Regions from separate parts of the Pseudomonas sp. ML2-2023-3 genome, predicted to be linked through region 1. Evidence: predicted binding sites of a transcription regulator. Region 1 holds the regulator's gene; the other holds the start of a gene.

Region 1 (3,409 bases):
GGTAGTCAAGATTACGTTGCAATGTACCTACATCTGATGGTCTGAAGGTTTTGTTCCAATGGGGAACGGGCAGCCAACGCATGTAGCCGCGTCTAAGTAAGACAAGGTAAAAAAAGATCATGGGCAGCATGCATCCCGTACAGGTGATCGCAGTGACCGGCGGCAAGGGTGGCGTCGGTAAAACTAACGTCTCAGTCAACTTGTCCATCGCATTGGCCGAGCTGGGCAGGCGCGTTCTGTTGATGGACGCGGACCTTGGACTGGCGAATGTCGATGTCCTGCTGGGCCTGACCCCCAAATTCACCCTGGCCGATGTGGTCGAGGGGCGTTGCGAGCTGCGCGATGTCTTGCTGCAAGGCCCTGGCGGGATTCGTATCGTGCCGGCGGCTTCGGGCACCCAGAGCATGGTGCAGCTGAGCCCGGCGCAACACGCCGGTCTGATCCAGGCCTTCAGCGACCTCGGCGACAATCTGGATGTGCTGGTGATCGACACCGCTGCCGGGATTGGCGAGTCGGTGGTCAGTTTTGTGCGCGCCGCCCAGGAAGTGCTGCTGGTGGTCTGCGACGAGCCGACATCGATCACCGATGCCTATGCGCTGATCAAGTTGCTCAATCGCGATTACGGCATGAACCGCTTTCGCGTATTGGCGAACATGGCCCAGAGCCCGCAGGAAGGGCGCAATCTGTTCGCCAAATTGACTAAAGTCACCGACCGCTTTCTGGATGTGGCCCTGCAATACGTGGGCGCCGTTCCGTATGACGAATGCGTGCGCAAGGCCGTGCAAAAACAGCGGGCCGTCTACGAAGCGTTCCCGCGCTCCAAGTGCTCCCTGGCGTTTAAAGCCATCGCCCAGAAAGTCGACACCTGGCCGCTGCCCGCCAACCCCCGCGGGCATCTGGAGTTCTTTGTCGAGCGTCTGGTGCAGCAAGCAGGGGGGCGCTTTTAATGACCGCCAGTGGCTATCGCATGTACAGCAAGGCGTCCCGTGACAGCCAGTACGAGCTGATCGAGCGTTACGCCCCTTTGGTCAAGCGCATCGCCTATCACCTGTTGGCGCGCTTGCCGGCCAGCGTGCAGGTGGACGACCTGATCCAGGCCGGGATGATCGGGCTGCTCGAGGTGTCGGGCAAATACGACGCCACCAAGGGAGCGAGTTTTGAGACCTATGCCGGGATTCGCATTCGTGGCGCCATGCTCGATGAAGTGCGAAAAGGCGACTGGGCCCCGCGCTCTGTCCACCGCAATACGCGCATGGTCAGCGATGCAATTCGGGTAATTGAAGCAAAAACCGGTTGTGACGCTAAAGATCATGAAGTTGCGGCCGAACTCCAGTTAAGCCTTGATGATTATTACGCCATCTTGAATGACACCCTGGGCAGCCGCCTGTTCAGTTTCGACGACTTGTTGCAGGACGGCGAACACGAAGGGCTGCATGAGGATGGCGCAAGTGCTCACCCGGAGCCGTCCCGCGATCTGGAAGACGAACGCTTCCAGGGCGCGCTGGCCGATGCGATTGCCCATCTGCCCGAGCGTGAGCGGCTGGTGTTGGCGCTGTACTACGACGAGGAACTGAACCTCAAGGAAATCGGCGAAGTGCTGGGGGTCAGCGAGTCCCGTGTGAGCCAGCTGCACAGCCAGTGCGCAGCGCGGCTGCGTGCACGCCTGAGCCAGTGGCGAGCGCACTGACCGGAACACGCGTACTTATTGTGGGAGCGGGCTTGCTCGCGATGGGATCGACACGGTGAATCAGAAAAACCGCGCCGCCAGCATCGCGAGCAAGCCCGCTCCCACAGTCGATTCTGGCGGTGTTTGAAAACGAATTGATTGAATGGCGTGTCCCCAGACCGGGCGCGTTTAAGACTGCTTGGAGGTCGAATTGGACAAGAACATGAAAATCCTTATCGTTGATGATTTTTCAACGATGCGGCGGATCATTAAAAACCTGTTGCGTGACCTGGGGTTCACCAACACGGTCGAGGCGGACGACGGCATCACGGCGTTGCCGATCCTCAATCTGGGTCACATCGACTTTTTGGTGACCGACTGGAACATGCCGGGCATGACCGGTATCGAGTTGCTGCGCCACGTGCGCGCCGACGAAAAACTCAAGCACTTGCCGGTGCTGATGGTGACCGCCGAAGCCAAGCGCGAGCAGATCATCGAAGCCGCCCAGGCCGGTGTTAACGGCTATGTGGTCAAGCCGTTCACGGCTATCGCACTCAAAGACAAGATCGAGAAGATCTTTGATCGCATCGGTTGATCGGTTGCCTTGGGGGCGCTATGGAGCATAAAGAATCTACACAGGGCGATTTTGAGTCGACCCTGAAAAAACATGCTCACGAATTGGTCGAAAGCCTTGAAAGAGGCCAGTTTGGCGATGCAGTGCAGCTGATTCACGAACTCAACCAGACCCGTGATCGCGGGTTGTATCGCGAAGTCGGCAAACTGACCCGTGAACTGCACAGTGCAATTGTCAATTTCCATATTGATCCGAGCATGCCGCAAGCCGAAGAAGTGTCGCAGATCACGGATGCCACGGAACGCCTGGCTTATGTTGTGAAGCTCACGGAAGCGGCCGCCAATCGAACCATGGACCTGGTGGAGAACAGCACGCCGCTGGTCAACGGCCTGGGGCAGGAAGCCAAGGCCCTGAGTGCAGACTGGGGTCGCTTCATGCGCCGTGAAATCGGTGCCGAGGAGTTTCGCGAGCTGGCGCGTCGGGTTGACAGTTTTTTGACGCGTAGCGACGAGCAAAGTCAGGTCGTGTCCGCCAACCTCACCGACATCTTGCTGGCCCAGGATTTCCAGGACCTTACCGGTCAGGTCATCAAGCGGGTGACGCAACTGGTCACGGACGTTGAAAGCAATCTGCTCAAACTGGTGCTGATGGCCAGTCAGGTGGATCGCTTTGCCGGCATCGAACACGACCGTGATGCGTTGCGCGCTGAAAATAATTCGCAAAAAAACCAGGCCAAGGGTGAAGGTCCGCAGATTCATGCCGATACACGTAATGACGTCGTATCCGGTCAGGATGATGTAGACGATTTGCTGTCCAGTTTAGGTTTTTAGGACTCGATAGACGTGCGGGCGCTGTTGCCTGGCGTCGCGGGCCTTTCTCAAGGAGCACGTACATGAGCTTCGGCGCCGATGAAGAAATCCTTCAGGATTTCCTGGTTGAAGCCGGCGAAATTCTGGAGTTGCTGTCCGAGCAACTGGTCGAGCTGGAAAGCCGACCGGATGATGCGGACCTGCTCAATGCCATTTTTCGCGGTTTTCATACTGTCAAAGGGGGCGCCGGCTTCCTGCAGCTCCATGAATTGGTGGAGTGCTGTCACATCGCCGAGAACGTCTTCGACATCCTGCGCAAGGGTGAACGAGGCGTCGACGCGGAGTTGATGGACGTGGTGC
Region 2 (3,409 bases), 350 kb from region 1:
TGCGCGGCTGGCTCTGGATACGCTGAATCAGCTCGCCCAGGGACTTGATACCTTGCTGCTCCATCAGCTTGTTAAGCCGGCTGGAGACGAGGTACTGCTTGTTTTCACCCAGCAAAATGCCACAGGCTTTTTCCAGGAAGACCCGGAACTGTTCAAAATCCAAATTAGCCGTCGACAAATGTCCTGCCTCTTAAATCGATTTGACCGCCAGGGGTGAGCCCTGGCTATGGTCTGCTGCTTTTATCCGGTCAACTACCCGGGATGCCAGGTCATCAGGTCGGAACTTGGCCAAAAAGTCATCGGCACCGACCTTTTTCACCATAGCCTGATTGAATACCCCGGATAACGAAGTATGCAGAATGATGTGCAGCTTTTGCATCCGCGGATCGTTACGGATTTCAGCAGTCAGGGTGTAGCCGTCCATTTCCGGCATCTCGATATCCGAGATCATCATCAGAAATTCTTCAGACGGGTCCTTGCCCTCCTCCACCAGCTTGCGCAGGTAGTCCAGCGCCTGACGGCCATCATTCAACGACACCACTTCAACGCCTACCGTTTGCAGGCAACGGGCTACCTGCTTGCGTGCCACCGACGAATCGTCGACGGTCAGCACCCGCAATGACAGTGCCTTGCTCCGGGTTTCGACATCCACTACACCGTGGGTGATGGTTTCAGGTGATGGCGAGACTTCTGCCAGTACCTTCTCGACATCGATGATTTCGACCAGTTGATCGTCCAGCCGGGTGACGGCCGTCAAGTAATGGTCGTTACCCGTGCCCTTGGGCGGCGGATGGATCTCTTCCCAGTTCATGTTCACGATGCGTTCAACCGAGCGAACCAGAAAGCCCTGAGTCTTGGTGTTGTACTCGGTGATGATCACAAACGGGCTGCTTTGATCTTTCAGGGCCCCCGCCCCGGTGGCCATGGCCAGATCGAGAATCGGGATGGTCGCGCCTCGAATGCTCGCCACACCACATACCACGGGATGAGACTTGGGAATCAAGGTCAGTTTCGGGCATTGCAGCACCTCCCTGACCTTGAACACATTGATCCCGTAAAGCTGTGGTCCATCCAGACGAAACAACAACAGCTCCAGGCGATTTTGCCCGACCAGCTGAGTGCGCTGGTTAACCGCATCCATCATCCCGGCCATTCTCAGCTCCTCTTAAAAACTTCAAGTTTCATCACGCACTTCCCGGTAAACGGCACGGGGCTTGCTTTTTTATCGGCCATGAACGCAAAAACGACAATTTCCTGCCACCGGCCCTTCCTCCAGACCCTGCGCCGCAGCTGTCTGAGCGTCCTGGCGGCTGGCACCCTGCTTGGCCTGGGCACTCATACCCAGGCTGATGCGTTTACATCGCCTGATCAGCTTATCGGCGTGACCCAGGGCTTTCTTGAATTCACCGTTGAAGACTACCTGGCAACCAGCCAGACCGAGGGGCGATATCAGATCCAGGTCAACAACCTTGACCCCCGTCTGCGACTGGCTCATTGCGACAAGGAATTGACAGCAACCCTCGAAAGCCCGGCACAACCCATGGGCCGGGTGATCGTGCGCGTGCGCTGCGAAGGGGGCTCGCCCTGGACTATCTTCGTTCCAGCCCAGGTCAAACTGTTCCGTGACGTGGTCATCGTCAATCACCCGCTCAAGCGCGGCATGGTGATCGACTATGCCGATGTCACCTTGCGCGAGCGGGATATCAGCCTGATCAATCAGGGCTACCTGACGGCGACTGAACTGGCAGTGGGTCAAAAGCTGCTGCGGCCCATGATCACCGATCAGGTACTGACCCTCACGCACCTGGAACAGGTTGCCACCGTGCGCAAGGGCGACCATGTGGTCATCAGCGCCCGTAGCGGTACGTTAAGTGTCAAAATGCCCGGCGAAGCCCTGTCAGACGGAGGCCTCAGCGAGCAGATACGAGTCAAGAACCTGAACTCCAAGCGTGTGATCCGGGCCCGAGTGACAGCACCCGGTCAAGTTGAGGTGGCATTGTAGGAAAGTTGGCATCAGTCTCCGGACTTTCCTACACTGTGGTTTGACGCAGATCAGTACAGTTCTGTGTGAAGCTATGATTAATCGAGCCTAAAGTTTTTCCGGGTATGGCCGAAAACATGGCAAGCGTCCAAATACCCAGAGGTTTATCGTTATGGTCATCGACTTCAGTCGTCTTGGCAGCGCGCCGCCCTTAACCGGCAGTACGCGCAGCAATGCAAATCAGGAAGCAGGCAGCGCCACGCAAGCGGCCCCGGCTAAAGGCCCTGAGCAAACCAGCGCCAGCGCCCCTAGCGGGGAATCTGTACACCTCAGCCAAGAGGCTCAGCAGTTGCAGAAGATCAGCGACTCGTTGCGTGACCAACCTGTTGTCGACAAAAATCGGGTGGCCGAGCTTAAACAGGCCATCGCCGAGGGCAGCTACAAAGTCGACAGCAACCGGGTCGCCAGCAAACTGCTCAACATGGAAGCCCAGCGCTAGGCCCACATGGCCTGTGCCAGGCTTTTGGACGCTTAACTCCCAGAGCCCGTTATGCACGACGAAAATTTACTGCAACTGATCAATGATGACCTGGCCCCCGCCGAACAACTGCTCGGCCTGCTGCAAGACGAGTCCATTGCCCTGAAAGGCCGCGACATGCAGGTGCTGGAAAACATTCTGGCGCGCAAACAGTCGTTGATCATTTTGCTGGAGCAACATGGCCGCAAGCGCAGCGAGATTCTCGCGGCCCTTGGCCTGGCCACCAACCGCAGCGGCCTCGAAAGCCTTGCCAGCCACTCAAGCGTAGGCGCGCAACTGCTCAGCCAAAGCGATGTGCTGAACCAGTTACTGGCCCAATGCCAGGCTGCGAACCTGCTCAATGGACAGTCGATCCAGACCCAGCAGGCAATCACCGCCAACCAGCTGCGCATTCTTCATGGCGGCGAAGCCCCCTCGTTGTATGACGCCCGCGGCACCACTTCGATGCTCAACAAGCATCGCGCCTACAGCCAGGCTTGAGCCTGCGCATCCGCAGCCTGTAGCGAGACACGCACCATAATGGCAGAATGCCTCTTTTTTGCATGTCGCTGTATTTTGTCTGGAGATTGATCAACCGTGTTCGACGCCCAAGATGCTCCGCAACCGCCAAAGGTGCTGACCACCCCTTTGGAAATTGCCTCCAACCTGCGGATGCTGCAAGAGAGCCATGACCCGCTGATCATCACTTTCCAGGATCGCACCCAGCGCTTCCAAAGCTATGTGGTGGATATAGACCGTGAGCGCAACACCATGGCGCTGGACGAAATGATCCCCCGTGACGGCGAGCGCTTTCTTGAGGCTGGCATACCGTTTCGGGTTGAGGGTTTCCACGATGGCGTGCGCATTGCCTGGGAGTGCACCACGCCGCTGACCCTTGATGACAGCAAGGA

Evidence for each region. The regulator FliA, encoded in region 1, starts transcription of late flagellar genes. The targets are predictions, from matches to a motif close to CTAAAGTTTNNNNNNNNNNNGCCGNTAA.
Region 2: flgM (flagellar biosynthesis anti-sigma factor FlgM) is a predicted target of FliA. The motif match lies at 2,090-2,117, and genes of this name have one in related genera.

The regions. Positions count from the first base shown of each region.
Region 1 covers NZ_CP146343.1:4,248,352-4,251,760, reverse strand. Annotated here, with positions in the region: gene fleN (flagellar synthesis regulator FleN) at 120-947, shown strand; gene fliA (RNA polymerase sigma factor FliA) at 947-1,687, shown strand; gene V6P94_RS19575 (chemotaxis response regulator CheY) at 1,890-2,261, shown strand; gene V6P94_RS19570 (protein phosphatase CheZ) at 2,282-3,070, shown strand; gene V6P94_RS19565 (chemotaxis protein CheA) at 3,133-3,409, shown strand, end outside.
Region 2 covers NZ_CP146343.1:4,601,179-4,604,587, forward strand. Annotated here, with positions in the region: gene cheR (protein-glutamate O-methyltransferase CheR) at 1-178, opposite strand, end outside; gene V6P94_RS21220 (chemotaxis protein CheV) at 191-1,153, opposite strand; gene flgA (flagellar basal body P-ring formation chaperone FlgA) at 1,232-2,002, shown strand; gene flgM (flagellar biosynthesis anti-sigma factor FlgM) at 2,154-2,480, shown strand; gene V6P94_RS21235 (flagella synthesis protein FlgN) at 2,532-2,999, shown strand; gene V6P94_RS21240 (flagellar regulator YcgR PilZN domain-containing protein) at 3,096-3,409, shown strand, end outside.